Regions from separate parts of the Neobacillus sp. DFD-2R genome, predicted to be linked through region 2. Evidence: a T-box and tRNA genes for the amino acid it is inferred to sense, from the RefSeq annotation. Region 2 holds a T-box; the other holds one or more tRNA genes.
The links. A T-box is a leader RNA that pairs with one kind of tRNA and senses whether it is charged. The one in region 2 lies ahead of thrS (threonine--tRNA ligase), so its partner is inferred to be a tRNA-Thr.
Positions count from the first base shown of each region.

Region 1 (16,370 bases), 1.8 Mb from region 2:
TTGGAAGATGTTCATAGGCAGTTGCAGTGTTTGCCCAAACGGTATCACCTCCTGCCTCTGGTACCACCACTCCTCGTAAAATAGAGAATTTCGGGTACGCAGCTTCAAAGGTTACATCTGTATGCCATGAATTAGCACGCCCGCCATGGTCAGAATGAAGTTCTAATATATAGTTTGTGCCATCTTTTGCTGGGACAGTTGGATGAACAACTGGATTACCAAGTAGTTGTGCAAATGCTTCTTGTCCTTGATCGTCCAGGTGATTCTGATCACGGAAGAAAACAACCTTATACTTTAACAGTGCTTCACGGATAGATTTAACCGTATTGGAGTCTAGTTCTCCGGAAAGTTTCGCACCTGATATTTCTGCTCCAATACGTCCAGCCACTGGTTTTACTACAATTACTGCTCCACTTTGAACTTCTTTGACATTACTCATTTTTATTTCCTCCTTGTTTAGCCGCAAAAGCGAGCTTTAATAATGGGCCGATAAGACGAAAGAAAGCCAGAGCATAATAGCTCTGGCTTCCAGGTGACTGGTCAGCAATTCATTTGAATTTAAAGTATGTAATTCCCATCGGCTTAATGTGATTTTAAAATGCAGGAAAACATCTGTCAATCATTAATTTTTAGTTTTTTAAAAAGATTAAATCTATTTTTTGTCCTTTATATTAATTTGGAAAATTTTTAATTTTATGTTGACGACTGAAAATAGAATTGGTAGTATAAGTAAAAAACCAAGTAGACCAATAGGAAATATAGATTTTTATCGGCCGGACAACCGGAGACTTTTCTTGTTAAAGAGATGTCTCCGGTTTTTTTATCGATAAATAAGCCGGCAAGTAGGAAAATGCCCTTTGCTAGGAATATTTCACGAAGCCTGTAAAGGATATTTCGATTTGATGAATTGGTTTTAAGCTTAAGTGAAGGAAGGGACAATTATGAAAATTTGGAGAACCAAAGCACTATTAGTGTTAGTTGTGTTATCAGCCGTTATCTCCTCTGGATGTCAGGTGAAAAAGACAGGAGCCACAGGAGCGAAAGGAGATGGCGAGTTTGAAACGCAGAAAATAAGATATGAAGGATCAGTTGGTACAGTTACTTTTCCAGAATTAGCAGAGGATTTAGGCTATCTTAGTCCGATAAAACTTGAATGGATCGGAAATCAAACAAGCGGGCCTGCGTCTATTCAAAACGCGGCCACCGGTCAAACGGATTTTGGCGGTGCTTTTAATGGTGCCATTGCCAAGCTGATAGGTAGCGGAGCACCTATAAAGTCGGTCATTGGCTATTACGGCAGTGATAAGGATACATATACTGGCTACTATGTATTAACTGACAGCCCGATAAAAAGTGCCCGCGATTTAATTGGAAAAAAGGTTGGAATGAATACAATGGGAGCACATGCTGAATTTGTTTTAAAAGAATATTTAAAACAAAATGGATTAACTGATGACGAAATTAAGAAAGTAACTTTAGTTGTTCTTCCACCGGTAAGTACAGAGCAGTCACTGCGCCAAAAACAAATTGATGTGGCTGTTTTGTCCGGGATGTTTGGGGACCTTGCTGTAAAAAAAGGCGGGGTCAGAAAGCTTTTTAGTGACTATGATTTGTTGGGGTCCTTTACAGCTGGAAGTTATGTCTTTACTGACAAATTTATCAAACAAAATCCACATACGGTTAGAAAGTTTGTTGAGGCTACAGCGAAAGCCATTGAATGGGCACGAACGACTCCACGGGACCAAGTGATTGCCCGTTTTGAATCTATTATTAAGAAACGAGGGAGGAAGGAGGATACAAACCTGTTGCAATATTGGAAGAGTACAGGTATAGCCGCGAAAGGGGGTGTTATTCAGGAAAAGGAGTTTAAAGTATGGGTTGACTGGCTGAAGAAAAACGGTGAGTTACATGATGGTCAATTGAAACTGGATGATTTATATACGGATGAATTTAATCCTTTTAAAGGTGATTATGAAAAAAGTAATGAGGTGAGACAATGACGGAAAAAATTCAGTTTGAACATGTCAGTAAGGTCTTTAAAGTAAGGGATTCTGAGCAAGGAAAGGGAGCCTTTAAAGAATTTACAGCCATTAAAAATGTTCATTTTTCAGTTAACAGTGGAGAGTTTCTTTCATTGGTAGGCCCTTCTGGATGCGGAAAATCAACTTTGCTTGATCTTTTAGGCGGTTTAACGAAGCCAACCTCAGGAAGGATTTTATTGGATGGAAAACCGATTGAGGGTCCGGGTTTAGATCGGGGGATTGTCTTTCAGCAGTATGCGTTATTGCCTTGGAAAACAGCGAAAGGAAACATTGAATTTGGCTTAGAGTCAAAAGGTGTTCCCAAAAAGGAGCGGGCTGAAATTTCCCGGTACTTTTTGTCACTGGTTGGATTATCGGGCTTTGCAGACCGTTATCCGCACGAACTTTCAGGCGGAATGAAGCAGCGTGTTGCTATTGCCCGAAGTTTAGCGTTTGACCCGGAAGTACTGTTAATGGATGAACCTTTCGCTGCACTAGATGCGCAAACGCGTGAAACCTTACAAACAGAATTGCTTCGAATCTGGGAACATACCAAAAAAACGATTGTTTTCATTACCCATGGAATTGATGAGGCGGTTTATTTAGGACAGCGGGTGGCGGTAATGACTTCCCGACCGGGAACGATTAAACAAATTATTGATAATCCTCTTCATTCAACTAGCCAAGAAGAAGATTTACGTTCGACAAATGAATTTGCAATGGCACGTCACCAAATTTGGGATTTACTTCGTGAAGAGGTAGGCAAGGCACAAACAGTTGAGAAAAGAGACCAATCAGCTTAACAACGTTTGAATTATTTTATAGAAGAGGTGAAAAAAATGCCTGATTTCGGTAAATCGATCATAGCACCTATGCAAACATCACAACGCATTCGTTTTTCTTTTCATTGGGTGCAAAAGCTTGTAAAACAATCAATAATCATTTTGCTTTTACTGATCCTTTGGGAGATTGCTCCCCGAATTGGGTTGGCGGATCGTACTTTCTTTCCGCCTTTTTCCAAAGTTGCAGAGAGCTGGTGGGGGTTAGTAATTTCGGGTGACCTGTATGCCCACTTTCAGGCTAGTATACTCCGGTCGCTTGTAGGATTTGGATTGGCGATTGTCATTGCCATTCCTTTAGGGCTTGTAATCGGATGGTATCCGCTGGCAAATGAATTGTTAAACCCGGTGTTGGAGCTGTTTCGTAATACGGCTGCCTTAGCGTTATTACCAGTCTTTATTTTGCTGCTTGGGATTGGTGAAACATCTAAAGTTTCGATCGTCTTGTTTGCTTGTATTTTTCCGATTCTTTTAAATACGATTAATGCTGTTCGAAATGTTGATCCGTTACTTATTAAGTCAGCCAAATCAATGGGGCTGACCTCCTACAGACTGTTTTATAAAGTGATTTTGCCTGCATCCATTCCGACTATTTTTACCGGAATACGTATGTCCGGATCATCTTCGATCCTTGTGTTGATTGCGGCCGAAATGGTTGGAGCAAAGGAAGGTTTGGGATATCTCATTAATTATACGCAACAGAACTTCCAAATTCCGCAAATGTATGCCGGTATTATCACGATTGCTCTGCTCGGTGTGGCTATAAATTATCTTTTAGTCTCCTTAGAGAGAAAATTCTCTAGCTGGAAAACAAATCCAAATGAATAATAAAAGAAAGTGGGATGAACATGACTCATAATCATCGGGAAATGAAATTAGGCGCGTTTTTTATGATCCCTGGACATCATGTCGCTGCTTGGCGGCATCCAAAGGCAGAAGCCCATCAAATTATGAGCTTTGATTTTATCAAAAGGCTTGCCCAAACAGCGGAGCGTGGAAAGTTTGATATGGTTTTTCTTGCGGATAGCTATGCGGTGAGAGGGAAAAATCAAAAGGTACTGGGCCAAACCGTGAATACGTTATTTGAACCCTTTACCCTTTTGTCAGCCCTTTCTGCTGTAACAAATCATATCGGATTTGTGGGAACGGTATCAACAACCTTTAATGAACCATTTAATGTAGCCCGCAGGTTCGCTTCTCTTGATCATTTGAGTGGCGGCCGTGCCGGGTGGAATGTTGTCACATCAAGCACTGACGTAGAAGCCCAAAATTTTAATTTAGATCAGCAGCTCCTTCATGAAAAGCGGTATGAACGTGCTGAAGAGTTTGTCGATGTGGTCACGAAGCTATGGGATAGTTGGGAGGATGATGCGTTAATAATTGATAAAGAGTCAGCCCGATTTGCGGATTCTTCCAAAATACACTCCATTAATCATAAAGGAGAATGGTTTTCCGTTGCAGGTCCGTTAAATATCTCCCGGCCGGTGCAAGGGCATCCTGTTGTCATCCAGGCCGGTTCTTCTGAAGCGGGGAAGGAGCTTGCGGCGCGGACAGCCGAGGTGATTTTCACTGCTTGGCAAACGCTTGAAGAAGCTCAAAGCTTTTATGCTGATGTGAAAGGAAGAATGGTAAAATACGGTCGCTCACCGGAGGAATTGAAAATTATGCCTGGTGTTTTCCCTGTTATTGGGAGAACGGAGGAAGAAGCGGAAGAAAATAAGGTACTGTTCGAGGAACTTATACCTGAAGAAGCAGGGATATCTCTTTTGTCTGGTATGATAAGTGTTGATTTATCAGGATATCCGGTGGATGGACCACTCCCTGATTTGCCTGAATTAAATCAGATTAATGGCGGGAAAAGTCGTTTCCAATTATTAAAGGATCTTGCCGATCGTGAAGGTTTGACGATTCGCAAACTGTATCAACGGATAGCCGGTGCCCGCGGACATCGGGAGATCAAGGGTACACCTGAGCAAATTGCGGATCAAATGCAAGAATGGTTTGAAAATGGGGCAGCGGACGGCTTCAATGTCATGCCTCCTTATTTACCTGGTAGTCTAGATGATTTCGTTGATCTGGTTATTCCAGTACTGCAACAACGCGGGTTGTTCCGTAAAGAATATACAGGCAACACATTACGTGAGAATTTAGGATTAAAGCGGCCAGTTAATACTCTTATTGAGCCAAAAAAGAAACAATATAACCTCGGTTAGTGGTACCAGTTTGTTTCCCGAAAAATAACCTATCTAAAAAGCCGGTTTCCTATAAAATCAGGAAAGCCGGCTTTTATAGGAATACGCCCGCAGCCAAATCGTTGATACCTATGCTCTTCAACCCGACAACCCCCGCCAAATTCAAATTATCTACTATTATTAAGATATTTATCTTAAAAATCCGAATGTAAGTACAACTCCTTTAATATAGTAAATGTAAATAGACTTTAAACCAGTATCAACTTAGGGTCTCTAAATCGGTACAAGTTTTCTAGTTAAATAAGAAAAGAAAAACTTTTTAGGTGAGAAATGGTCTAGCTCCAGGCACCTGGCAACTTGAGTTTGTTTTATTGTGAGCAAGGCGCCTTGTGCTTTTCTTATGATAAGGAGGGGGTTTAATGCTACATATTGTGGCCTGTATTAAACAAGTACCTGACACGAAAATTATTAAGATGAATCCAAAAACAAACACGATGGATCGGAGGACGGCACCTGCCATATTAAATCCATATGATACCCATGCTGTAGAAGAGGCGGTACGTCTAAAGAAAAGGTATGGAGGGACTGTATCCGTCGTAACGATGGGCCCGCCTCCAGCTGTGAAGGCGATTAAAAAGTGCATCGAAATTGGGGCAGATGAAGGTTATTTGATCACAGACCGGAGATTTGCTGGAGCGGATACATTAGCAACCAGTTATGCCCTTACGAAGGCTCTGGAAAAAATTTCAAAAACCAATCCTGTTGATCTCGTCATCTGTGGGAAAATGACCATTGATGGAGATACAGGGCAAGTCGGTCCCGGAATTGCGAGAAGGCTTGATATTCCACCGCTAACTTCGGTTAATAAAGTAGCAGAAATTAATAAAGACGAGGGATATGCCATTGTCCATCGGAAATTAGAAGACGGGTATGAAGTGATTAAATCCACGTTACCTTGTTTATTTTCAGTTGAAAAAACAATCAATGAAGTGCCGTATTCTCCATTTCCAAACATGTTAAAAGCTGCAAAATATCAGCCTATCATTTGGTCTGTAGATGATTTGGAGGATATAGACATTAAACAGCTTGGTTTGAAAGGCTCACCAACGATTGTTTCGAAAGTATGGGCCCCTCCTCCACCTGAAGGGGGAACGATTATGGAAGGCAAACCACTGGAGCAAGTTGAACAATTACTTTCCGTCATCCTTGAAAAGAAAGAATTGTTTACGGTAAAGGAGGGAAATTGATGGATTTTAAAGATTATAAGGGTGTTTGGGTATTTATTGAAGAAAAGAACGGGGAAATTGCTCCTGTTTCACTAGAGTTATTAGGAGCAGGGAGAAAATTAGCCGATAAACGAGGTGTGGAATTGGCGGGGGTTTTAATAGGGGAAAATATTAAACCTTTAACCAAAACCGTTTTTGAGTACGGAGCGGATACCACCTATGTATATGACCAGCCCATTTTTAAACATTATCGAACAGAATCCTTTATGAAGGCACTTCTTGAGTGTTCCAATAAATATAAACCTGAAATTATCCTTTTCGGTGCTACTTCAACCGGAAAAGACCTGGCTAGTGCAGTTGCCACTGATATGCCCACCGGATTAACGGCAGATACGACCGAGTTAGATGTCGAAGAGGAAACCGGTCTGTTATTGGCCAGCCGCCCGGCATTTGGGGGGAATATTATGGCGACGATTCTTTGTAAAAAATATCGGCCGCAAATGGCAACCGTACGTGCAAAAGTCATGAAAGCGTTGCCGCCAAAACCAGGCAGAACAGGAAAGGTGATCGAAGAAACGATTGCATTAAAAGAAGAAGATATCCGGACAAAAGTATTAGAAATTGTGAAGGAAACTACAAAAAAAGTCCGAATCGACGAAGCGGACATCATTGTTGCCGGTGGAAAAGGGTTAGGGAGTCCTGAGGGCTTTCAGTTAATTCACCATTTAGCAGAAACTCTTGGCGGAGCAGTGGGTGCCAGCCGGGATGTAGTAGAAGCGGGCTGGATTAATCATGCTCACCAAGTAGGTCAAACCGGTGTAACGGTAACGCCAAAAATTTATTTTGCGATCGGAATTTCCGGTGCGATTCAACATGTAGTAGGGATGAAAAATTCCGGCTTAATCATTGCCATTAATAAAGACAGGGAAGCCCCTATTTTCCAAGCTTGTCATTATGGAATTGTTGGGGATGCATTTGAAATCGTGCCATTATTAATTGAACAGTTTAAAAAGGCATTATCTAAAGAGGAGGTGAGCGTAAGTTATGCCAGAGAAGTTTGATTGTATTGTTGTCGGGGCAGGTCCAGCTGGAATTTCCTGTGCGCATGACTTAGCAAAAGGCGGCGCAAACGTATTGCTTTTGGAAAGAGGAGAGTATCCGGGTTCAAAAAATGTCATGGGAGGTGTCCTTTATCGAAAAATGATGGAGGACATAATCCCGGGCTTTTATAAGGAAGCTCCCCTCGAGCGCCCGATCGTTGAACAACGATTTATGATGATGGATAAAGAGTCTGCCGTCACCTTTAGTTATAAGGGAATGGAGTGGGGAAAGGAACCCTACAATAACTTTACTGTATTAAGGGCTAATTTTGATCAGTGGTTTGCCGAAAAAGCGGTAGAACAAGGTGCGATCTTAGTAACGGAAACCGTCGTATTAGAATGTATTGTTGAAAATGGGAAGGTTGTCGGCGTCAGAACCGACCGACCGGATGGAGATATCTATGCCGATGTCGTTGTTTTAGCAGACGGTGTAAACTCGTTATTGGCACAAAAGCTTGGGTTTCATAAGGAGTATAAACCGGATGAAGTAGCCTTAGCGACGATGGAAATTTTGAAGCTTGATAAAAAAGTGATTGAAGACCGCTTCAACCTCGAAGAAAATCAGGGCTGCACCATTGAATTATTTGGAGATGCCACAAAAGGAATTTTGGGCACAGGGTTTCTTTATACCAATAAAGATACGTTAAGCATTGGTGTGGGTACCCTTTTGTCCGGGCTGATCAAACATAAAATTAAACCATATGACTTACTTGAATATGTGAAAAACCATCCGATGATCCGCCCGTATATTCAAGGAAGCGAGCCGCAAGAGTATTTAGCCCACCTGATCCCAGAGGGTGGCTATAATTCAATGGGGAAAATTGTCGGGAACGGTGTTATCGTGATTGGGGATGCCTCCCAATTAGTCAATGCCATCCATCGTGAGGGTTCTAACTTGGCGATGACTTCCGGAAGGTTAGCAGCGGAAACGGTTCTATTAGCGAAGGAAGCAGGAGATTTTTCTGTTGGTATGCTCGACCATTACCGTGTTAAGTTAATGAATGGGTTTGTCGGCCAGGATATGAAAAAATATAAGGATTCTACCCATCATTTTAATAAATTTCCGCAATATTTTGATGCCTATATTCCAATGGTGAACAAAGCAGCGAGTCAATTTTTTACCGTTGATGGTTCGTCCAAATGGGAAAAACAAAAGAAAATATGGAGTGGTTTTGGCTCAGGTAAAGAAAAATTCAAACTCGCTCGAGATGTGTATCGAGCTTGGAAGGTGATGAAATAATGAGTGAACAGAAAAAATATCAGTCTATCGAAGAAAAGCAATACCTTGTTCGCTTCAATGCCGATACAAAATCTCATCTTCATGTCAAAGATAATGATATTTGTTTAACACAATGTCCTGATAAAATATGTACGATCTTTTGCCCGGCAGAGATTTATAAATGGGAAGACATACGCATGCATGTTGGTTACGAAGGCTGTCATGAATGCGGCAGTTGCCGCATTGGCTGCCCGCATCAAAATATTAAATGGGAGTATCCGAAGGGCGGTCACGGAATTGTGTTCAGGCTTGCATAATTTAATTTGTTCACGAATGCGACCACGAGTGACCACAAAATTAAAGGATTGGAATTTAGAATAGATAATGAGAAAAAAAACAAAGGACTTCCATTAGGGAGTCCTTTGTAGTGTGTAGATTTTCCGTGGGGGAAAAGGTATATATCCATTTTATTCAATTGTATTTCACCTTAAAAGAGGAAATAAAACCAAAATTTACCATAAAATAGATTGTATACAAATTATTCTGTATTTTTTTATTACAAAATAAATGTATGTCCGTTTCAAATCTATTCATTTATTCATATCCTAAATATATTAGAAAGGAGATGTATAGTTGGTGTCTAATGATGAACTAATTTGTCAAGAGTTTGCTAGAATTATCGGCGGACAAGAGGGATTTGCAGGAGGAAAATGCGTTGCTACTATAAATCGAAATGAAATACAAACAATAATTTTAGGAAAACGTTTCAGAGTTACTTCTTCTTTCTCATTTGAATCAAGAGATAATCAGACCGGACGAGCATTGTGCCTAGGGAGGGTAGCACTCCTGCAAAAAGAAGTCGAGAATTTTGTTGCTTCCATTCTTAAACAAGGAATAATAGTTTCATCTATACACAATGAGTGGCTATTTGATAATCCAAATTTGATTTACGTTAATATTGAAGCTGTTGATGATCCATTAGATTTTGCAAGGAATGTCAGAAGGGCGCTAAGGTACTAACGATGCTTTCCTTCCAAAAAGATTGCGCTTAAAAATACTATGGGTAAGGCACTTTTTAGGTTCTTTTTTCTAAGTAAGAAAACTGGAATAGAAAAAGTCAATTAGTAGTAAATATTAAAAGGTACTAATAACTCTTGTTATTTACAACATTGATAAATCTATCTAGCTATCTCAAACCTGTCAAATTTTAATCCCAATAAAAACTTTAAAAAGGGGTTTTAAAAATTGAATCGACCGAATCTACGTATTATTGATTTAAGTGTACCATTAGACAATAATGCAAAAGAGCCTTTTCCACCAGAGATTATCTATGGAACACATGAACAAGGAGCACAACAAGCTGCTCGGGTTTTGGGCCTGAAACCTAGTGATTTTCCAGACAGTGCAGCATGGGCAGTAGAAACAGTTACCTTAACCACACATACCGGTACTCATGTGGATGCACCATGGCACTATGCTGCTACTACTGCGGGTAAAGCCTCCAGAACCATTGATGAACTTCCTCTTGAATGGTTCTACGGCAACGGGGTTCTGTTTAATTTTAGCGATAAACAACCAGGCTATGAGATTGAGGTTAGAGAATTTGAAAAACAATTAAAAGAAATGGACTATCAATTGCAGCCATACGATATTATCCTTGTCCGAACGGATGCGGATAAAAAATATTATCAGGAAAACTATGCAGCTGTCCATGCAGGAGTTTCTGCGGAGGCGACACGATGGCTGATTAATAAGGGGATTAAGGTAATGGGAACGGACGGATGGGGATGGGATACACCACTTTATAAACAAGCAGAGGATTTTAAAAAGAACCCGCGCGATGGTGTCCTTTGGGCCGCTCATTATGTTGGAAAAGAAGCAGAGTATTGTCAAATTGAAAAGCTAGCAAACTTAGACTTATTACCTAAAAGATTTGGTTTTAAAATAGCTGTTTTTCCAATAAAGATAAAAGACGCCAGTGCAGGTTGGGCACGCCCTGTTGCTATTTTTGAGTAAGAAAAAGAATGGTCTACGTTCATCTGACTATGTCAGCCAATTTTCTACCTGTCTCCCTATATAACAACAAAAAGACACACGTTACTTCCTATGTGAAATGACGTGTGTCTCTCTATGAGATTTAAAGTTTACCTATTGAAGTAAACCCATTTTGAAAAAATCTATTATTTTTAGTTTTTTCGTATATAAAAAATAAAATCAGTTCATGAAATGGCTGTAAGCCAGGTTTTGTTCTTCCGTACTGCAATCGGCTCTTGCCTTGTACCGGAAGTAGTAGTCATCTATCTATCGACCGATGGCCGATTCATCCGTTAGGTTCATTTCCCGCAGGATGATGCCCCTACCTTAGTTTGGGTTGCTCGCTCGTGGGGTTTACCCGTTCCACCTTTTCCGTTTCCGGAAAAGCTCCGTCACTGTGGCACTTTCAGGTTATTCTCAGCATATCCCGAGGGACTTAGCATGATTTCACCGCCGTCAGTCGATCCTATCATCAACTGCCCAACCTTGCGGATGGCACGAACACTACAGGCATCTCAGCACTGTGCGAGCCTGGACTTTCCTCAGCTCCATTAAGGAACCGCGACTACTCACCATTTCATGTTCATTCGTCCAAAAGCGACATTAAATACTATATCATGGTCAACAGGATAAATCTTTAGTAGGTTAATTCCAGTGTTTCCATCATGTTCTGTGAACATCTAAAAACTTAGTAACTATTTGTATGACAGTGTCAACTTCACAATCCCTACAAATGTGGTGCTTTGAATGAGGAAGATAATGTAACTCTTTTTCTTTTGATGAAACTAAACGATAAATGAATTCCGAACTTTTTGGGTCTATTGTCTCATCCTTTTGACCATGAATAATACAAATTGGGATGGTAATATGCTGAAAAATCACTTTCGCCTCTCGGACGATTTTTTGAAATTGGAACACATTATAAAGAGGAGTAGAACGAATGAATGACGGATTTTTAAGAATCCTTTGACCGAATAATAAACCATTTTCTTTCGTTCTAGTACGGCGAAAAAATTGGTCTAGCTTCATTTTTAATAAGTGTGGTGTCAGCACGTAAACTGCTGGAGAAAGCAATATCAGGGTTGATATTTGATAACGATACGCCATAATAGAAGCGATCATTGCCCCCATCGAAAAACCAATCAAATGAATCTCTTTGTTTTCTTCAATTGCCTTTTTAACGATTTTCTCCATCATTTGCAACCAATCCATCGCAGTAGCTTTTTGCATCCGCTCTTTATTCATACTATGACCAGGTAACAATGGGGTCATTACTTCGTAACCCATTCCTTCTAAGGCATGTGCCAATGGTTCTATTTCCCAAGGGTTTCCTGCGAATCCATGAATAATGATACATAAATCCATGAAAAATCCCTCCACGACAGTTGATTGGAAAAGGCTCGTTTGGGGAAAAATGCTAAGCTGAAACATCCGATTCAGTTCCACAATCAACACTGAATTTGTTTGTTTGAATATTTTTAATGATCGTTCAGATGGATGGGTTAATTAAGAATTACGTTCATAGTCTTCCAGGGTAGTCTTTGACTAATACACAGATTTAAAAAGGATTTCTTTGGATTAATAAGATTTTTATCGTCTTCAATGATAAAAGTGAAAAATTTTGGAATCATAAAAATAACTTTTAAAAAATTTAAAGCATATATAATTTGTCTTGTCCTAGTTAGAAACTCTTTTAAAACTGAGGTGTTCAGATACATGCCCTTCATGATGGCGAACGGCTGCAGAATCTATTTTACGGTTCAAGGTCAAGGGATACCTATACTCTTTATTCATCCTCCGGTACTTACTCATTTAAATTTTGAGAACCAAATGAAGGAATTATCAAAGGATTTCCTGGTTATTACCTTCGATATTAGAGGACATGGAAGAAGTTCATTTTCAAAACAGCCTTTAACTTATCATTTGATTGCAGAAGATTTGAAGCTTTTATTAGATCATCTAAAAATTCAAAAGGCCTTTATTTGCGGCTATTCAACAGGAGGGACAATCGCCCTTGAATTTCTACTATCTTATCCGGATCGAGCTTCAGGTGGGATCGTCATTAGCGGTATGTCTGAAGTAAGCGATAGGGTCTTAAAAAATAAAATTAAAGCAGCGATTACCTTTACAAAATTAAAGGCCCTTTCAGCATTAGCATTGTATGTAACCTGGTCGAATTCAACCAAATCTTCATATTGGAAAATGGTAAAGGAAGAGCAAAAGGGAACTGCCCAAAATATTAAAGAATATTATCAGTATAGCTTGTCCTATAATTGTACAAATAAATTAAAAAATATAAAAAGCCCCATTTTATTAATCTATGGACAAAAAGATCAAGGTTTTCATCGATATGCCAAAATATTGCATGAAAAATTACCGCATAATGAATTGATGTGGATCCAGGATGTGAAGCACCAAATTCCAACAAAGGCAGCCTTTCAATTAAATAGTTTAATCAAGCAATTTATCAAGAAATATAAGGAACCGGGTGGAAAATGAATGACCTCCTGAGTGTATAATCAGGACTTTTGAACTACCAAAATTTACAGCTATCTTCCAATTTGAATAGATGATATATTTTTCTTGTAAGTTCTTAACGGAACTTTGCGATATGGTTTTTATTATAGAGAAGTACTCAAGAGGCTGAAGAGGCGCCCCTGCTAAGGGTGTAGGTCGGGTAACCGGCGCGAGGGTTCAAATCCCTTCTTCTCTGCCATTATAATATGGGAATGTCTTGGTATCGACAGGGATAGTTTGAGCTTATATTGCGAGTCGTGGGGATCGGCCACGTAAAAACGTCAAAGCCTATAACTGGCAAACAAAACAACAACTTCGCTTTCGCTGCTTAATAACAGTCGTTAGCGGTTCCTCCCTCCATCGTCCATGTGGTAGGGTAAGGGACTCATTCTAAGTGGACTACGCCGAATTCCGCCGTCTGAGGATGAAGGAAGAGAATAACCGGACTAGCCGCTTCAATGCCTGTCAGTAGGCTAAAGAAGTGGGCGAAACTAATTTTACTGACTACACTCGTAGATGTATAAGTACCAATATCTTTGCACACGGGTTCGACTCCCGTCATTTCCACTTAACTATGCCGGTTTAGCTCAATTGGTAGAGCAACTGACTTGTAATCAGTAGGTTGGGGGTTCAAGTCCTCTAGCCGGCACCATTAACTCACTAAAATTTGCGGGTGTGGCGGAATTGGCAGACGCACCAGACTTAGGATCTGGCGCCGCAAGGCGTGGGGGTTCGACTCCCTTCACCCGCACCAAAGTTTTTTACGTTAGCAAACTAACTTGCCATTATTCCGCAGTAGCTCAGTGGTAGAGCTATCGGCTGTTAACCGATCGGTCGTAGGTTCGAGTCCTACCTGCGGAGTCATAGTCCAACAAAGACACTAAGAACGGGTCAGGGCGGGAACGCAGCAGCCATAACTAGTGAAATTGTGTGGGCTATTACATAAACCGGAAAGCTAAAAACACTAAACTCATTTTTGAGTTTAGTGTTTTTTCATTTGTTCAAACAAGTTGATACAGAAAGATGTTGTTGAAGTGAAATTAGATCAAAAAAGCAGACACAAAAAAAGTCTAATTCGACTCATATATGTCATATATTCATAGTAACTTAGAGCTCTAAGATAAAAACCAATTGGTGAGAACTTACCGTCTAGTCATTTGCCAACGGATCCGGTACAGCTAAATCTAAAAATCCTACAAAATTACCCTATTCAATGCAAAATTGCGTTTTAACTACGTGTAAGGAGGAGTTATTATGCTAAAGAAGGGATTTGCTGAATTTATCGGTACATTTATACTGGTATTGTTCGGAACTGGAACAGTTGTTTTAGGTGGCGGAATTCATGGAATTGGTATTTTAGGAATTGCTCTGGCATTTGGATTATCCCTTGTTGCAATGGCCTATAGTATTGGAACCATTTCCGGATGCCACATAAACCCGGCAGTGTCAATTGCCATGTTTGTAAACAAACGAATAAATGCTTCTGAACTTCTTTGTTATTTAGTAGCACAGGTTTTAGGTGCTTTTTTAGGAACTGCAATATTAGTTGCCTTTTTAAAATTATCTAACATGACGATAGAAAATGTAGGACAAAATGGCTTTGAACATCTTGGATATTCGGGTGCATTCTTAGTTGAAGCTGTATTAACATTCGTCTTTATTTTAGTCATTATGGTCGTAACCGGTAAAAATGGTAATACCCCTTTTGCTGGACTTGTCATTGGTTTAACGTTAGTGTTAGTTCACATATTTGGTATTCCATTGACAGGATCTTCAGTTAACCCTGCACGAAGCCTTGCACCAGCAGTATTTGCCGGCGGTGAAGCTGTTTCTCAATTATGGGTATATATCGTTGCTCCAATCATAGGTGGTATCATTGCAGCCCTTGTGGGAAAATTTGTATTCGATACTGAAGAATAAAGTGAGGTTCATCGAAAAGATATGTTTAGTTTTAAAGATTGCTGGTCTAAAAAACAAATAGGCGGAATCGATGCTGATGATTTATCACGCACTGCTGACACCGCCATTTAACCGCCTTCCTGCTTTTAACTAAAAAGTGGATTAAAAAATAACCTCAGTCAATTGACTGAGGTTATTTTTTAATAAAGTCTATTTGAAAGAATTTCATGCAAGATCGTTAATGTGACTCCACCTTCTGCGAATAATGCGCTATCAATATATTTCAAGAGGGTTATGAGTGGATTAAGATGATACTGCTACATAGTTTTGTGGGTGTTATTAGAGAATTTATTTTTGAAAGAGTAGTAAATTTCCTACATTTTTGTTTGAGGCTTTAATACGTATCTACCATAACATGATAAAATAGGGAGAAATGAATATAGTAGGTGTGTTTTTATGGGTAAATGGGTGTCACCGATTGAAAAACGGAATTTCCTTAAATGGTTTTTAGAACATCAGCAGCTGAAACGTTCAGAGGCACGTAAGGTAATAGAATATATAATCAATAATTTTCACATACTTGAAAATGTTTCTTTTACTGAGAAAATCATGCTAAGTAGGAAAACGATTGTGATTTCAAGCATGAATTCGGATGAACCCGGATTTTCGTTTTACTATAATCAACGCAAAACAGATGAAGTATCAAAGGCATTGGGCGATCTAATGATGAATCCATGTGAAAAAGTTAATATCATCATTCATTTTAGTGGAAAAATGCTCAATCATCGGTACCTGCAACTTATTGAAAGCCCGGTATTAGAAAATATTAAACAGTATAACCAAGTTCAGAAGGACGAAAAAATAGTAGATGATATTCTGGACGAAATTTTGCTGGAAAAAGAGATAGAGATAGTAAAAAAACAGATTGATGTGGCACTGGATCAGAAAGATGAAGAGTTATTTAAAAGTTTAACTGCAAGGCTGAAGGAGCAATATGCAAAGAAACACAATGGATAGATGGCGATGAATGCTTTGAAAATGATCCGGTTTGACGATAAAAGATTTGGCCTTTACTATAAAAATCAGGACCTTTGCAGTGACACATAAACATTTATAATGCATAATAAGTACGGATGTTTCTTGCAGTTGGAAAAATAGTAGAACCTGGAGTAGGTGTACGAATGGAATCAAATCAAAAAAATCAGCTGATCACGAGTTGGTTATCTCTAACAAACATACAAATGAAAATTACCAATGAATTAGAAAATAACCTCCAACAGAGTCATCAATTATCTTTAAATGAGTTTTACGTGCTTTTATTTT
Region 1 covers NZ_CM173228.1:3,156,652-3,173,021, reverse strand. Annotated here, with positions in the region: gene AC3ANV_RS15985 (TauD/TfdA dioxygenase family protein) at 1-439, opposite strand, end outside; gene AC3ANV_RS15980 (ABC transporter substrate-binding protein) at 942-2,000, shown strand; gene AC3ANV_RS15975 (ABC transporter ATP-binding protein) at 1,997-2,824, shown strand; gene AC3ANV_RS15970 (ABC transporter permease) at 2,861-3,688, shown strand; gene AC3ANV_RS15965 (LLM class flavin-dependent oxidoreductase) at 3,709-5,073, shown strand; gene AC3ANV_RS15960 (electron transfer flavoprotein subunit beta/FixA family protein) at 5,472-6,299, shown strand; gene AC3ANV_RS15955 (electron transfer flavoprotein subunit alpha/FixB family protein) at 6,299-7,339, shown strand; gene AC3ANV_RS15950 (FAD-dependent oxidoreductase) at 7,323-8,618, shown strand; gene AC3ANV_RS15945 (ferredoxin family protein) at 8,618-8,914, shown strand; gene AC3ANV_RS15940 (DUF1259 domain-containing protein) at 9,231-9,617, shown strand; gene AC3ANV_RS15935 (cyclase family protein) at 9,843-10,613, shown strand; RNA gene rnpB (RNase P RNA component class B) at 10,826-11,208, opposite strand; gene AC3ANV_RS15925 (alpha/beta hydrolase) at 11,295-11,996, opposite strand; gene AC3ANV_RS15920 (alpha/beta fold hydrolase) at 12,348-13,130, shown strand; tRNA gene AC3ANV_RS15915 (tRNA-Ser) at 13,257-13,347, shown strand; RNA gene ssrA (transfer-messenger RNA) at 13,357-13,718, shown strand; tRNA gene AC3ANV_RS15905 (tRNA-Thr) at 13,725-13,800, shown strand; tRNA gene AC3ANV_RS15900 (tRNA-Leu) at 13,818-13,902, shown strand; tRNA gene AC3ANV_RS15895 (tRNA-Asn) at 13,938-14,009, shown strand; RNA gene ffs (signal recognition particle sRNA small type) at 14,009-14,093, shown strand; gene AC3ANV_RS15885 (MIP/aquaporin family protein) at 14,403-15,068, shown strand; gene AC3ANV_RS15880 (YpiB family protein) at 15,504-16,064, shown strand; gene AC3ANV_RS15875 (MarR family winged helix-turn-helix transcriptional regulator) at 16,229-16,370, shown strand, end outside.
Region 1: it encodes a tRNA-Thr, which carries the amino acid that the T-box ahead of thrS (threonine--tRNA ligase) is inferred to sense. The anticodon was not compared.

Region 2 (16,370 bases):
CACCACCTGAATTATCGGAGCAATTTCCGTTTATTCGTGAACTTCTTGATGCTTATGGAATTTCGAGATATGAGCTTGAAAATTATGAAGCGGACGATATTATTGGTACCCTTTCTTTGACAGCCGAAAAGGATGGATATGACGTAAAAGTTATTTCCGGAGACAAGGATTTAACCCAGCTAGCTTCCGATAAAACGACAGTCGGGATTACAAGAAAAGGGATTACAGACATCGAAGAATATACACCTCACCATGTACAAGAAAAGTACGGCCTTATCCCTGAGCAAATTATCGACATGAAAGGCCTAATGGGCGATACCTCTGACAATATTCCCGGAGTTCCCGGTGTGGGGGAAAAGACAGCGATTAAGCTGTTAAAGGAGTATTCTACACTTGAAAATCTGTTAACTTCAATAAATCAAGTAAATGGCAATAAGCTGAAGGAGAAGCTTGAAGAATTTAAAGACCAAGCGTTAATGAGCAAAGAGCTTGCTACTATAGAAAGAGAAGCACCGGTAGAAATTTCTATAGAAAATATTGCTTATGAGGGTTTTACAAGAGAAAAAGTGCTGCCATTATTTAAGGAATTGGGCTTTCATTCGCTGTTGGACAAGCTTGGAGATGATAGTACTGTTCCTGAGCATCTTGAACTTGAAAAGATTGATTATCAAATACCTCAAGAAATAACAGCAGATTTATTTGCAAGCAACAATTATTTTTATGTTGAAATACTGGATGATAACTATCATTATGCAGATATTATCGGGTTTTCGATTGTAAATGAAAAAGGCCATTTTTATTTACCGACAGAAGAAGCATTGCAATCAGCCGCGTTTAAAACATGGGCGGAAGACGCCGGGCAAAAGAAAACGGTTTATGATGTAAAGCGCTCTGAGGTTGCACTTAGGAGACATGGCATTCATCTTAAGGGTGTTGAGTTTGATACATTGATTGCTTCGTATATTATCGATGCTTCCGAGAACATTGAAGGTCTCTCCTCGATAGCAAAAAGATACGATGTTCAAAAAATCCAATCGGACGAATTGTTTTATGGAAAAGGTGCAAAGCGAAAAATTCCTGGTTCCCCTATGCTTGCGGAACATTTGGTGCGTAAAAGTTTAGCAATGTCCGATATAAGAGATAAACTGGAAAATGATTTAAGGAGAAATGAGCAATACGAATTATTTGCAGAGCTGGAAATGCCTTTAGCGCTCATACTAGCAGATATGGAATCCTGTGGTGTGAAGGTAGACCGTAATCGTCTGCGTTTGATGGGTGTAGAATTAAACGAACGGCTGGTAGAAATTGAAAAAACAATTCACAGTTTGGCAGGTGAGAAGTTTAATATTAACTCACCGAAACAACTAGGGGTTATTTTATTCGAAAAATTAAACCTTCAATCCTTTAAGAAAACGAAAACCGGTTATTCAACATCAGCCGATGTACTGGAAAAGTTGGCTTCTGAGCACGAAATCATTGAGCATATTCTCCTTTATAGACAATTGGGAAAACTTCAGTCTACCTATATTGAAGGTCTATTGAAGGTAATTGATCCGAAAACGGAGAAGGTCCATACAAGATTTCAACAAACATTAACAGCAACAGGCAGGTTAAGCTCGATAGATCCCAACCTGCAAAACATACCAATTCGACTGGAGGAAGGCAGAAAGATTCGCCAGGCTTTTGTACCCTCTGAAAAGGACTGGGTTATTTTTGCTGCTGATTATTCACAAATTGAACTGCGTGTATTGGCTGATATTGCTGGTGATGAAAAGCTCATTCAGGCATTTAAAGATGACCTGGATATTCATACAAAAACGGCTATGGAAGTATTCCATGTAAACGAGGCTGAGGTAACTTCTAACATGAGGCGCCAAGCAAAGGCGGTTAACTTTGGAATTGTTTACGGAATTAGTGATTATGGACTATCACAAAGCCTGGGGATTACGCGGAAGGAAGCAGGCAAATTCATTGAGCGTTACCTTGATAGCTATCCGGGTGTCAAAGAGTATATGGATGATATAATCCAATTAGCAAAACAAAAAGGCTATGTTTCTACTTTAATGCAAAGAAGAAGATATATTCCTGAAATAACGAGCCGTAATTTTAACCTGAGAAGCTTTGCTGAAAGAACAGCCATGAACACGCCAATTCAGGGCAGCGCTGCCGATATTATTAAAAAGGCAATGATTGACATGGATGCTGCGTTAAAAGATCAAGGACTAAAATCCCGTTTGTTGCTTCAGGTACATGATGAATTGATTTTTGAAGCACCGCAGGATGAGGTCGAAATACTAAAGAAATTAGTTCCGGATGTGATGGAACATGCCTTAGAGCTAAAAGTTCCTTTAAAAGTGGACTATTCTTACGGCCCAACGTGGTTTGATGCAAAATAAAAGGGGGATCTGAATGCCGGAACTGCCTGAGGTTGAAACGGTCAGAAAAACGTTAGTTAAGCTTGTACTTCAAAAACAAATAGAGAATGTATCGGTCTATTGGCCGAAAATCATTAAAAAACCTGTAGAGGCAGAACAATTTATCGATGCCTTAAAAGGGGAAACCATTGAGGATGTGGGCAGGAGAGGGAAATTTTTAATTCTCTATACGGAAACATACGCCTTAGTGTCCCATCTGCGAATGGAAGGAAAATACGGATTATATTCAAAAGAAGACCCCTTTGATAAACATACCCATGTTATTTTTCACTTTACTGATGGAACCGAATTAAGGTACAGGGATGTACGTAAATTTGGAACGATGCATTTGTTTAGAAAAGGGGAGGAATTTCAAAAACCTCCATTGCTTGAGCTTGGTCCTGAACCATTTGAAGAGAGCTTTACTGAAAGATACTTGGTGAAAAAACTTGGAAATACTAATCGCAAGATAAAACCGGCTCTCTTAGATCAGAAAATCGTAGTTGGTCTTGGGAATATTTATGTGGATGAGGCTCTGTTTCGTGCAGGAATTCATCCGGAGAGACCTGCCAATACGCTAAATGAAAAAGAAATATCTATCCTTCATCGGGAAATTGTTAAAACCTTAAATGAAGCTGTCAAAAAAGGCGGAAGCACCATCCGTTCCTATGTGAATTCACAGGGGGAAATCGGTATGTTCCAGCTTGAATTATACGCATACGGCAGAAAAGGCGAAGAATGTAAAAGGTGTGGAACCCCGCTTGAAAAAACGACCGTTGGCGGCCGAGGGACCCATTATTGTCCTACTTGTCAAAAGCTTTAAATGATCTTTTTAAAACGTAAAATGAATTGAATAACACTAGACTGGCTCCTTCCATATACTATCGTAGTGATTGACAGGAAGGAGCCCTAAACATTATGTTTCAATTGTTCTCACTTCTTATACTAGCTTTTGCTCTCAGTCTTGATAGCTTTAGTGTAGGATTTACTTATGGATTGAGGCAAATGGTAATGCCATTAAAATCTGTGCTCATTATTGCAAGCTGCTCGGCTATTTCTATGATTCTTGCTGTGTCAATCGGACATGGTCTCGCAAAAATATTATCACCGAGCATCACAGCAAGCCTTGGGGGAATTATTCTCATTGCTTTGGGTGCAGGAGTTTTGTATCAATTTTTTCGGCCCGAGAAGGAAAAGGATAAGCTAGAACATGAAAAAACGATCGTAAATTTTGAAATCCGCTCACTTGGTATCGTTATAAATATATTAAAAAAACCAATGTCTGCCGATTTTGATAAATCCGGTACCATAACAGGCATTGAAGCTCTTATGCTTGGCTTTGCCTTGTCATTAGACTCCTTTGGTGCAGGTATTGGAGCAGCGATGCTCGGGTTTTCTCCATACTATTTAGCATTAACAGTAGCAATAATGAGTTCACTATTTGTCCTATTAGGCTTAAAGTGCGGAGCATTTTTCCACCGTTTTGAGTGGATTCAGAAGTTCACTTTTTTGCCGGGTATTTTATTAATGATGATTGGAATCTGGAAAATATTATAAATAAGAAAGGGTAAAAGCATGTCCCTAGTGATTGGTTTAACAGGCGGAATTGCCAGTGGAAAAAGTACAGTATCAAATATGTTAAAGGAAATAAAGATTACAGTAATTGATGCAGATGTTGAAGCACGCCTTGCAGTTCAAAAGGGAGAACATGCTTACGCTAAAATTATTGATGTGTTTAGTCATGATATTCTACTGCCAAATGAAGAATTAAACAGGCAAAAGTTAGGCTCGATCATTTTCCATGATGCTGAAAAAAGACAGCAACTAAATGAAATCGTTCACCCGGAAGTAAGAAAAAGGATGCAACAGAAAATTGAAAAAGCCAATCAAAACCACGAAGAAATTGTTGTTCTGGATATTCCTCTTTTATTTGAAAGCAAATTAACGTATATGGTAGACAAAACACTCCTTGTCTATGTGGATAAAAGCATTCAACTGCAGAGATTAATGGAAAGAAATAACCTAACAGCCACGGAGGCAGAGGCTAGGGTGAATTCCCAAATGCCCCTTTCAGAAAAAGTCATCTTAGCGGATGCGGTTATTGATAATAATGGATCAATTGAGGAAACTAAAGAACAACTTAATAAAGTGTTTATGCAATGGAATTTAAATAAGAATATTATATAGCAAAAAGGAGAAGAGGTTGCCTCTTCTCTTTTTTTGGGGCGAAAAAAATGAGTATTCCTATGCTTTTGAAATATCAGAATTATAAAACATTAAAAATCCGCAGTTTATTTATCGCATTTTTTGATAAATATGTTATACTAATTACTATAAAACAAGTTAAAAGTATAACATTAATGCGGAAGGGGCCGTAAAATGAAATCAAGAATAGCAATAAACGGTTTTGGGAGAATTGGGAGGATGGTTTTTAGAAAAGCGATCCTTGAAAAAAAACTTGAAGTTGTAGCGATAAATGCGGGCTATCCTGCAGAAACTTTAGCTCATTTAATAAAATATGATACAAACCATGGACCTTTTGAAGGGGAAGTTATCCCTTTTGATAATGAGTTAATTGTAAATGGCAAAAGAATTAAGTTATTAAATTATCGAAATCCAGAGGAACTTCCATGGAAGGAATTAAACATCGATGTAGTTATAGAAGCGACCGGTAAATTTAATTCCCGTGATAAGGCTGCGCTTCACTTGGATGCCGGGGCTAAAAAGGTAATCCTAACAGCACCTGGTAAAAATGAAGATGTTACAATTGTTATGGGTGTAAATGATGAAATGTTAAATATCCACCAACATGATATTATTTCAAATGCATCCTGTACAACCAACTGTTTGGCACCTGTTGCAAAAGTATTGGATGAAAGATTTGGTATCGAATGCGGTTTAATGACGACAATCCATGCCTACACCAATGATCAAAAGAATATTGATAATCCACATAAAGACTTACGTCGAGCAAGAGCTTGTGGACAAAGCATCATTCCGACAACGACAGGAGCTGCAAAGGCTTTGTCACTAGTGATGCCGCAGTTGCAAGGTAAGATGCATGGAATGGCACTTCGGGTACCAACACCAAATGTATCTCTTGTGGATTTAGTTGTAGACCTTAAACAGGATGTCACAGCGGATGATATTAATAATGCCTTTATTGATGCTTCACATGGCTCGTTAAAAGGCATTCTGGAATTTACTATGGAGCCGCTTGTTTCAGTTGACTTCAATACAAATCAACATTCAGCTATCATTGACGGGCTGTCAACGATGGTAATGGGAACAAGAAAAGTTAAAGTATTGGCCTGGTATGACAATGAATGGGGATATTCGTCACGTGTTGTGGATCTTGCGCTTTATGTGGCAGAAGAAATGGCGAAAACCAACCAAGTAAAAGTGGGTTGAAAAAATTGCTGTCGATTGACAGCTTTTTTTTGTGGCCATTTTGTCTACTTCGCATAAAATGAAGCTGTAAATACTGTTTTTTTAAATAATAAGAGAGAAATATGCCCATCGAACCCTTTTGCATTATTAGACTTTTAAAAATTTTAATTTGATAGGTTGCAAAATAAATATAAACAAAGTATACTAGTCATCGTGAACTTCTTGAAATTAGGTAGCAGATAATTACTTAAAGGGTTAGGACCTCTCTGGACTAACTTTCCCCCGTGGTAGTTACTTGGGTACCGTCAATAACAGGATTTCAAGATCGAAGCGGAAAAAGGTTAGAGGGGGAAATAAGAATATGGAAACAATGGGACGTCACGTTATCTCTGAATTATGGGGATGCGATTTTGAAAAATTGAATGATATGGATTTTATTGAACAAACTTTTGTAGAAGCAGCACTTAAATCAGGGGCGGAAATTCGCGAAGTAGCTTTTCATAAATTTGCACCACAAGGTGTGAGCGGTGTTGTTATTATTTCTGAATCACATTTAACAATTCATAGCTTCCCTGAACATGGTTATGCAAGCATTGATGTGTATACTTGCGGTGATTTGAATCCAAATGTTGCTGCTGATTATATTGCTGAAGCATTAAATGCTCAAACTCGTGAAAATATTGAAATCCCGCGTGGTATGGGTCCTGTAAATGTAAAACAGGCAAAGGTTCTTTAATTAATTATAAAAAATAACCCGTAAAGAGGTGTATGAAACCATACATCTCTTTTTATTTTCTCTCCGAATGTGTAAACTAAGAAAAAAGGGATTAATTATTGGAGGAAAGTCATGGCTAATTTTGGGAACTTATTTTTACGATTTAGTAAACAAATTGAAACATCTGATTCTTTAACGGATGAACAGCTAAAGACACACTATTATAAGGCGAACTTTAACCAGCTATTTCAAACAGTTGAAAAGCTATTTCATGATGATGTTGATTGCCGTATCACCACCGTTTCAAAAGAGCATGGGGAAATCGCTGTTGAAGTCACTAAACCTATCCCCTGTTTCCTTATCGCTACGGTTGTAACTGAAAGACCGTTGGAGACGGCTGTAGACTTCAAAATTTCAACAGAACGCTTTTCATTAGCTGGGAATTACCCAGCCTTAAAAAAGCGAATTATCTCCTATTATCAACGTCTAAACCAACTACATACATTTATTAGATCGGGTAAAAACAGATGATACTTGTACTTGTGTAAAGATTTTCTTTTTAATAAGATAATAGTAAGAATACTGCTAAGCATTGGTGCGGATTTACGGGATAGATTTGGAGTTGATTAATCATGAAATGCCCATCATGTCAAAATTACGGTACACGTGTGCTGGATTCCCGCCCTGTTGATGAGGGGCGAGCAACAAGAAGAAGACGGGAATGTGAAGAATGCGGATATCGCTTTACAACGTTTGAGAAGATTGAAGAAATCCCGCTTATTGTTGTAAAGAAAGAAGGTACCAGGGAGGAATTCAGCCGGGATAAAATCTTAAGAGGCCTTATTAAGGCATGTGAAAAGCGTCCTGTTGCCTTAAAGGAATTAGAAGATATAACCCAAGGGGTAGAAAAAGAACTCCGTAATCAAGGGGTTTCTGAGATAAAAAGCGAACTGGTTGGCGAAATGGTGATGGACAGGCTGGCGCATGTTGATGAGGTCGCTTATGTCCGCTTTGCTTCAGTTTACCGCCAATTTAAGGATATTAATGTATTCATTGAAGAATTAAAGGAATTGATAAAGAAAGAGAAATCTTAAGGAGCTAATGCGGTATTTAGCTCCTTTTTATAAGAAAGGTTTGAAAAATATGGTGCAGCATTGGCAGGAACTCGTTCCTATCGACCGTTATATTGTAGCGGCAAATGGTTTGCTGCATGATTATGATCGCAAAGTGCTGACATTTTTATATCAGCCCTTAATTGGATCCACTTGCTTTAGTTTATATATGACGCTATGGGCAGAGCTGGAGGAGAATCGCTTATGGTCCGAATCCTCAAGCCATCACCTTTTGATGAATCTATTAGAAATGAATTTAAAGGAAATATACGAAGCACGCTTAAAATTGGAAGGAATTGGACTGCTGAAAACATTTGTCAAGACAGATGAAGGAGAGCGGTCATTTATCTATGAGCTGCATCCTCCATTAACTCCTGAGCAATTCTTTTTAGATGGTATGTTAAATATTTATTTATACCGAAAGATAGGGAAAAATCATTTTGCCAGACTTAAACGATTTTTTAGCGATCAGCAAAAGCCTAAAGAAAGTGAGTTTCTTGATGTCACAAGAGCATTTCAAGATGTGTTTGAATCGGCCACTCCAGGAAGTCTTCAATATCTTCAGGACATTTCAGGGGAATTTGAAGCGGATGGCAATCAACAGTTTATTGGCCGAAGAGACCCGCAGCCAGTGCAAATTGATACCCATACCTTTGATTTTGACCTGTTGATGGCCGGTTTAAATGAATCGCTTGTGCCTAAGAAGGCCCTAACCCAAAAGATTAAAGAAGTAGTTAGTAATCTAGCCTTTCTTTATACCATTGATCCCATTCAGATGAAAAATATCATATTAGGTGCTATTAATGAGAACAGTGAAATCGATATCGAGGAATTACGAAAGGGTGCCCGGGATTGGTATCAGTATGTAAATCAAGATCAGTTACCTAACCTAATTGAACGTACTCAGCCTTCCAAACATCAAGTTCAAATAGCAGAGCCGAAAACACAGGAAGAAAAATTAGTACGTTACTTAGAAACCACCTCGCCGCTTCAATTTTTTAAGGATCTCTCAGGCGGTGGCGAGCCTTCTCGTTCTGATATACAAATCGTAGAAGATGTGATGTTCAAACAAAAGCTTTTGCCGGGTGTTATCAATGTGTTGATTCACTTTGTAATGTTAAGAACAGATATGAAATTTACAAAAGGCTATGTTGAAAAACTAGCAGGTCACTGGGCTAGAAAGCAGGTTAAAACGGTAAAAGAGGCAATGGAATTGGCAAAGAAAGAGCATAACACCTATGTTGGTTGGGGCGATGGAAAAAAATCAGGGAAATCAGCGAAGCAAAAGTCTATTCGGACAGAGGTCCTTCCTGATTGGTTTGACGACAATTCCAAAGAAGCTGTTAAAGATACATCAAATGGGGCAAATTCTGAGCTTGAAGCAAAGAAGCGTGCCATTGAAGAAAAATTAAAGGCATTCCGAAAATAGGAGGTGATGAAATATGGAAAGGATTAACCAAACACTGAAACGATTAGCCTCAAATGAGAACTTTCAGAAACGTTATGAAAAAATGCGTCATGACACACTTCAACATCCCGATATTAAAGCTTTCTTAACAACGCATCAGAATGTGATTTCCCAAGAGATTATTGATAAAAGCTTGATTAAATTGTACGAGTATACCAATCAAAGTAAGGAATGTAACCACTGTCCAAGTCTTGAGGGGTGTATCAATATTATGAAAGGTTACCACCCGGAATTAGTATTAACGCGGAATACAATCGATGTGGTCTATGAACGATGCCCAAGAAAAATTATGGACGATGAAAAAAGGAAAAATCAACAGCTTATTCGAAGTCTATATGTACCTAAAGATATCTTGGAAGCTACCTTTGAGGCCATTGAAGGAGATTCCGGCAGGCTCGATGCAGTCGACAAGGCAGCCACTTTTTTAATGAATTACGAGACAAACAAAAAGCAAAAAGGCTTATATCTCTATGGGAAATTTGGGGTAGGAAAGTCTTATTTGTTAGGCGCTATCGCAAATGAGCTGGCAAAGAAGCATATTTCATCTATGATTGTCTATGTCCCGGAGCTATTGAGAGAGATGAAAAGTGCCATCGCCGATTCAACCTTAAATGGAAAAATAGAAGCCCTAAAAAAAGAGCCAATCCTCATGTTTGATGATATAGGCGCTGAAGCTGTATCCAGTTGGACTAGAGACGAAGTGTTAGGCCCGATTCTGCAATTTCGGATGCTTGAAAACCTTCCAACCTTTTTCACTTCGAATTTTGACTTTCAAGAGCTGGAGCATCATTTAACCTATAGCCAGCGTGGTGAAGAAGAGAAAATGAAAGCAAGGAGAATCATGGAAAGAATTCGGAGTTTAAGTGAACCGGTGTTAGTAGATGGTCCGAACCGGAGAACTTAAGATTTACAGATCAAGAAAAAGGATTGCCGAACAAATGTCGGCAGTCCTTTTTCTTTTTTACTAACTTCTATTTTGGTCAAGTTCCCCATATATATTAAAACAAGATATGGTCTAAGGGGGGATTTGGTTGGCAGAGATCATCTTCCAAAGCAAGATGGATGCAATCAGGTTTTATAATCACTTGCTGAAGTGTTTATCATATAGTCAGGAAAATAATGATATTCTTCTTTATGAAGATCGACTTATAGTGGAAATTATTGATAGCAGCCTGTCTTATGCTGTATTGAAAAAGACAAAAGAGGCATTTTACGAGTTTATTGTTAAAATAAAGCAAGATGATTGGCTAAGAGGCATTTTAAAGGAACATTATTACTATGAGGATCCGGAAGAGCAGCAGCAAATAATGGAGATTATTTATACCATCCTTGAAGGGCAAAGAGAGGATTTAGCAGCCTTCTTGAAGGAAACCAGCGAAGAGCCGAATATCAGAGCTGCTATTGAGCAAATTTTTCAAAATAATGTTTCGTTTTCTTTTGATTCATTTCACAAATTTCGTTTGCGCTCTTATATTCAGAAGTTGAGAGGTTATGTGGAAATTTCAATTGATGAGTATAAAATGGAGCAGGAATATCAAATGTTTGTTCAAACACTAAGGGAGTTTTTAGCAAACCGTAAACCTAAAATGGGCATTCTTCATTTATTGTTTGATGAAGAGGTTACATTTTATACGGAAGATTTTGAGGAAATCAAACGTGGAGAATTAGTCAAAATGGTTGACCGGAAATTACTGGTGAATCATCCGGTTTATGTTGATTCTGTTTCAATTGCACCGCTATTATCACTTGCGCCGACGACAATTTTTCTTTATGCGAAAAATCCTGATGAACCGCTCATTAGAACAATAAAAAATATCTTTGAGGAAAGAGTCACAATTAAAACATTTGAAGCTCTTCGTGCTACGATGAAGTGGAGCATTAAAGATGATACCAATTCGGAGAATCATGGATAAAACTAAATAATATTGCAATAATGAAAATTATTAGGTTTATGTCCCTTGATTTTTTAAAATCAAATCATTATAATAACCTACATAGTAAAATATATGCAGCAAAAGTAATGATAAGGATAACAGTATTTTTTTACGAATCTCAGAGAGGGAGAGCTTGGCTGAAAATCTCCTATTACGGAATCAATACTTACCACCTTTAAACTTCAGCAGTGAACCCTTATGATGACCATGAGGCAAGTAATCGCTGACGGCAACAACCGTTATCTGACCTAAAGTCATTTTTAATGAGCCTTTAACGTTTATTAGAATTGAAAAATTGGGTGGAACCACGTGTTAATCAAAACTCGTCCCTTTTCCAGGGACGGGTTTTTTTATTTTTTGGCTGTGTTAATGGCCATTGTTGATTTTGTAACTATGTTGATTGGAGCGCAAATCAACAGGCAAGTTTAACACAACCTATTTTTTAAAATTATAATTTAACTTAGAAAATTGTCTAGCTCCAGCGCCTAGGGGCTCGGGGTTATAAGCCAATCCGGCATGAAGGTTAAAAAGCAACCTTCATGCCGGCTCGTCTTATACCTGTCGCCCCTGGGCAAGGCGCTTCCGCTTTTCTAAAAAGGAGGAATTACCATGTCAGACGTTGTTAAGATTTCGTTTCCGGATGGGGCAGTAAAGGAGTTCCCGTGTGGAACAACAACGGAAGATATTGCTGCATCCATTAGCCCCGGTCTTAAGAAAAAAGCGATTGCCGGTAAATGGAAGGGTCAAATGTTTGATCTTCGCCGTCCAATCCTTGAAGACGGTTCAATAGAAATTGTTACAGCTGATTCGAGTGATTCGTTGGAGGTTTTGCGCCATAGTACAGCTCATTTAATGGCTCAGGCGATTAAAAGACTGTATCCAAATGTAAATCTTGGTGTGGGTCCGGTTATTGAAGGCGGATTTTATTATGATATCGATCTTGACGAATCGTTAACTCCTGAAGACCTTCCGAAGATTGAAAAAGAAATGGCGAAAATCGTAAATGAAAACATTGAAGTTGTTCGCAAAGAGGTTAGCCGTTCTGAGGCAGTGCAACTGTTTAAAGAAGCAGGTGACCCTTATAAACTCGAACTAATTGAAGCGATTCCTGATGAGGAAACAGTAACCATCTATGAACAAGGTGAATTTTTTGACCTTTGCCGTGGTATCCATGTTCCCTCAACCGGAAAGATTAAAGAATTTAAACTTTTGAGCATCGCGGGTGCATATTGGCGCGGCGACAGCAATAATAAAATGCTGCAGCGTATTTATGGCACTGCCTTCTTTAAGAAAGAGGATTTGACAGAGCATCTCCGCTTGTTAGAAGAGGCGAAAGAGCGTGACCATCGCAAGCTGGGTAAAGAGTTAAACCTATTTACAAATTCACAAAAGGTGGGTCAAGGACTTCCGATCTGGATGCCTAAAGGGGCGACAATCCGCCGTATCGTCGAACGTTATATAGTCGATAAAGAGGTACGCATGGGCTATGACCATGTTTACACTCCTGTGATGGGAAGTGTCGATCTTTATAAAACTTCCGGACACTGGGATCATTACCAGGATGATATGTTCCCTGTCATGGAAATGGATAATGAACAACTCGTACTTCGTCCAATGAACTGTCCTCACCATATGATGGTTTATAAAAACGGTATTCACAGCTACCGTGAGCTTCCGATTCGGATAGCAGAGCTAGGCTTGATGCACCGGTATGAAATGTCGGGTGCTCTATCAGGATTGCAACGAGTTCGCGGTATGACATTAAATGATGCCCATATCTTTGTCCGCCCTGATCAAATTAAAGAAGAATTCCAACGCGTTGTTCGGCTGGTGTTGGATGTTTATAAAGACTTTGATATTAAAGATTATTCTTTCCGATTATCTTACCGTGACCCTCAGGATAAAGCGAAATATTTCGACGATGATGCGATGTGGGAAAAAGCACAAAGCATGCTAAAAGAGGCGATGGATGATCTTGGGTTAGACTATTTTGAAGCAGAAGGGGAAGCGGCGTTCTACGGTCCTAAACTCGATGTTCAAGTTAGAACTGCTTTAGGTAAGGATGAAACACTCTCAACTGTTCAATTAGATTTCTTGCTTCCTGAACGATTCGATTTAACTTATGTTGGTGAAGACGGTAAACAGCACCGCCCGGTTGTTATTCACCGTGGTGTCGTCTCCACAATGGAACGTTTCGTTGCATTCTTAATTGAGGAATACAAAGGGGCATTTCCAACATGGCTTGCACCGGTTCAGGTACAGGTGATTCCTGTTTCACCGGGAGTTCATTACGAATATGCGAAGCAAGTGCAGGAAAAGCTTCAAAATGAAGGTTTCCGAGTAGAGTTAGATGGTCGTGATGAAAAAATCGGCTATAAAATCCGTGAAGCACAGATGCAAAAAATTCCATATATGCTTGTTGTCGGTGATAAAGAAGTGGAAGAATCGGCCGTAAACGTCCGCAAATATGGAGAGCAAAACTCAGAAACAAAGCCATTTGCAGAGTTTCTTGCATCGTTAAAAGCAGAAGTTGCAAGAGGATAAATTTAAAAGGAGAGAGGGATCCCCTCTCTTCTTTTATGAAAAAATAAAAATAAACCTATTGAATAATTCTATTGATTTATGCTACAATACATTTCGTTGTCATATAAATAGTTGTTTGACATTGCGTCTTTGTTTATGATATAGTAACTAAGGTGTAAAAAATAGAATACGATTTTGGGAAAAGAAGAAGCACCCGCTTCTCACCTGATTGACGCGAATAAGCAGTTGGCAGGTATTACGTGAACAATTGATTCATTAACTATGTTTCGTAAAGTGTGGGTGTTTTCATCCGCACTTTTTTTGTTTGTGTATTTAAACAAAGCACTGCTTAATACTTGTCGGTTCACAAGGTGTCAAGCGTCAGGTTTGAAAAAGAAGCCTATTTTAAAACAGCACCATCTTGACCCTTTCGTTGTATTCACATTAACCCTGGAGGTGGCTAATTATTAGCAAAGACATGTTGTTAAATGAGGGCATTCGCGCTCGCGAAATTCGCCTAATTGATCAAAATGGCGAGCAGTTGGGGATTAAAACCAAAACTGAAGCCTTGGAGATTGCCGGACGAGTGAATCTTGATTTGGTACTTGTAGCACCAAATGCAAAGCCTCCGGTAGGCCGGATTATGGACTATGGCAAATTTAAATTTGAGCAGCAAAAGAAAGATAAAGAAGCACGTAAGAATCAAAAGATTATCACTACTAAAGAAGTTCGTCTCAGCCCAACGATTGATGAGCATGACTTTAATACAAAGCTTCGTAATGCTATTAAGTTTTTGGAAAAAGGCGACAAGGTAAAAGCTTCAATCCGTTTCAAGGGCCGGGCGATTACCCATAAAGAAATCGGTCAGCGTGTTTTAGATCGTTTTTCTGAAGCGTGCAAGGAAGTGGCTACTATTGAGTCTCATCCGAAAATGGACGGTCGTAGCATGTTTCTTGTTTTAGCACCTAAAATCGACAAGTAATAAGGAGGACTACCCCAATGCCAAAAATGAAAACTCACCGCGGCGCTGCAAAGCGTTTCAAAAAAACCGGATCTGGTCAGCTTAAGCGTGACCACGCTTATACAAGCCACTTATTTGCTAACAAATCTACAAAAGCTAAGCGTAAACTTCGCAAATCAGCTCTTGTTTCAAAAGGCGATTTCAAACGCATTCGTCAATTATTAACATACGTTAAGTAAACTAGAAGTGATCGATTTATATAGGAGGGAATTACATGCCACGTGTAAAAGGCGGTACAGTTACGCGCAAGCGTCGTAAAAAAGTTCTTAAATTAGCAAAAGGTTATTTCGGTTCAAAACATACATTATATAAAGTTGCTAACCAACAGGTTATGAAATCTTTAATGTATGCATTCCGCGACCGTCGCCAGAAAAAGCGCGACTTCCGCAAACTTTGGATTACTCGTATCAATGCAGCAGCTCGTATTAACGGTCTTTCTTACAGCCGTTTAATGCATGGCTTAAAGCTTGCCGGTATCGAAGTAAACCGCAAAATGCTTGCTGAATTAGCAGTAAGTGATGCAAACGCATTTGCTGAATTAGCAAACGTTGCAAAACAACAATATAACAAGTAATTTTTTTAAAAGCCATTCTCTAATCGGGAATGGCTTTTTCTATAAGGGGATTGGAGAATGGATATAAAGACATTGGTATTCGTGGCATTTTTGATTATGAACATAATTGGACTTTTTATCATGAAGATTGATAAAAATAGGGCGATAAAGCACCGGTACCGGATTCGTGAGAAAACGCTATGGCTTGTAGCATTCTTTGGCGGCGCAGTGGGAACAACAATGGGAATGCAGATATTCCGCCATAAAACAAGGCATTTGTCGTTTAAAATTGGTTTTCCATTGCTGGCAATAGGTGAAATTATTCTAATTGTATACTTAAGCCGCTAATAGCTGCTAATTTTTTTGTAATAAATCTTTAACCGGGCTTTTCCATACAATTTCCGCTTTTGGGTATTGCTCAATGATTTTTTTCTCCATAAAATAAAAGTCTTCTTTGACTAACCCTTTTAATGAGGATGTGTTTTGCGGCCAAATGGAAACTAAGACTACGTCAAAGGAATCATCAATGGTCCCCGGATATTTCTCACCGGCAAATACGGCACCCTTATAGGTCAGTAAAAAGTTCTTTCTGACATCTCTATTGTCATGAAATAAAAAACGTTTTTGCCTTTGAGCAGCCTCGAACTTTCTATTAGTAGTAAAAAATAGTTTTATGACAAAATAAAAAAAGAAAATAATTAAGAACAATAAGACAAAGCGCAACAACCAAACCATTGGTTAAGCCTCCTAGTCATTTTTCCTTTCATACGATTTGTGGCTTAAAAAGTTTCAACCGTTTTTCGTTTTGATATAATTTTTTTAAAAGGAGTGAGAAGAAATATGCAGCTTGAAAAATTGTTTAAAATGCAAAAAGCATTAGATGCTCATATTGAAGAAAAGCATCTGTTACAAGAAGATGATTTATTCAACCGGAAGGTTCTGGCATTACTTGTGGAAATCGGTGAATTAGCAAATGAAACCCGTTGTTTTAAGTTTTGGAGTGTAAAACCATCATCGGCAAAAGAAGTGGTTTTAGAGGAGTTTGTCGATGGCATTCATTTTATTTTGTCGGTCGGGATTGAATGTGGATTCGATGAGAAATCAGTTATATTGGAAGAAAAGCAGCCGTTTGCAAATGTAAACGAGCAATTTCTCCTGGTTTATGAAATGATTTGCAGTTTTCGCAGGAGCAAAGATTTAAATAATTTTATTAGATTGTTTGAGGCTTATTTGCAGTTGG
Region 2 covers NZ_CM173228.1:1,324,312-1,340,681, forward strand. Annotated here, with positions in the region: gene polA (DNA polymerase I) at 1-2,396, shown strand, start outside; gene mutM (DNA-formamidopyrimidine glycosylase) at 2,410-3,237, shown strand; gene ytaF (sporulation membrane protein YtaF) at 3,333-3,971, shown strand; gene coaE (dephospho-CoA kinase) at 3,990-4,601, shown strand; gene AC3ANV_RS06390 (glyceraldehyde-3-phosphate dehydrogenase) at 4,794-5,825, shown strand; gene speD (adenosylmethionine decarboxylase) at 6,166-6,540, shown strand; gene AC3ANV_RS06400 (hypothetical protein) at 6,652-7,050, shown strand; gene nrdR (transcriptional regulator NrdR) at 7,152-7,613, shown strand; gene AC3ANV_RS06410 (replication initiation and membrane attachment family protein) at 7,663-9,060, shown strand; gene dnaI (primosomal protein DnaI) at 9,074-10,003, shown strand; gene ytxC (putative sporulation protein YtxC) at 10,131-11,012, shown strand; T-box leader at 11,111-11,367, shown strand; gene thrS (threonine--tRNA ligase) at 11,643-13,577, shown strand; ribosomal protein L20 leader region at 13,753-13,884, shown strand; gene infC (translation initiation factor IF-3) at 14,035-14,538, shown strand; gene rpmI (50S ribosomal protein L35) at 14,556-14,756, shown strand; gene rplT (50S ribosomal protein L20) at 14,792-15,151, shown strand; gene AC3ANV_RS06445 (DUF1294 domain-containing protein) at 15,209-15,478, shown strand; gene AC3ANV_RS06450 (sigma-w pathway protein ysdB) at 15,485-15,865, opposite strand; gene AC3ANV_RS06455 (dUTP diphosphatase) at 15,971-16,370, shown strand, end outside.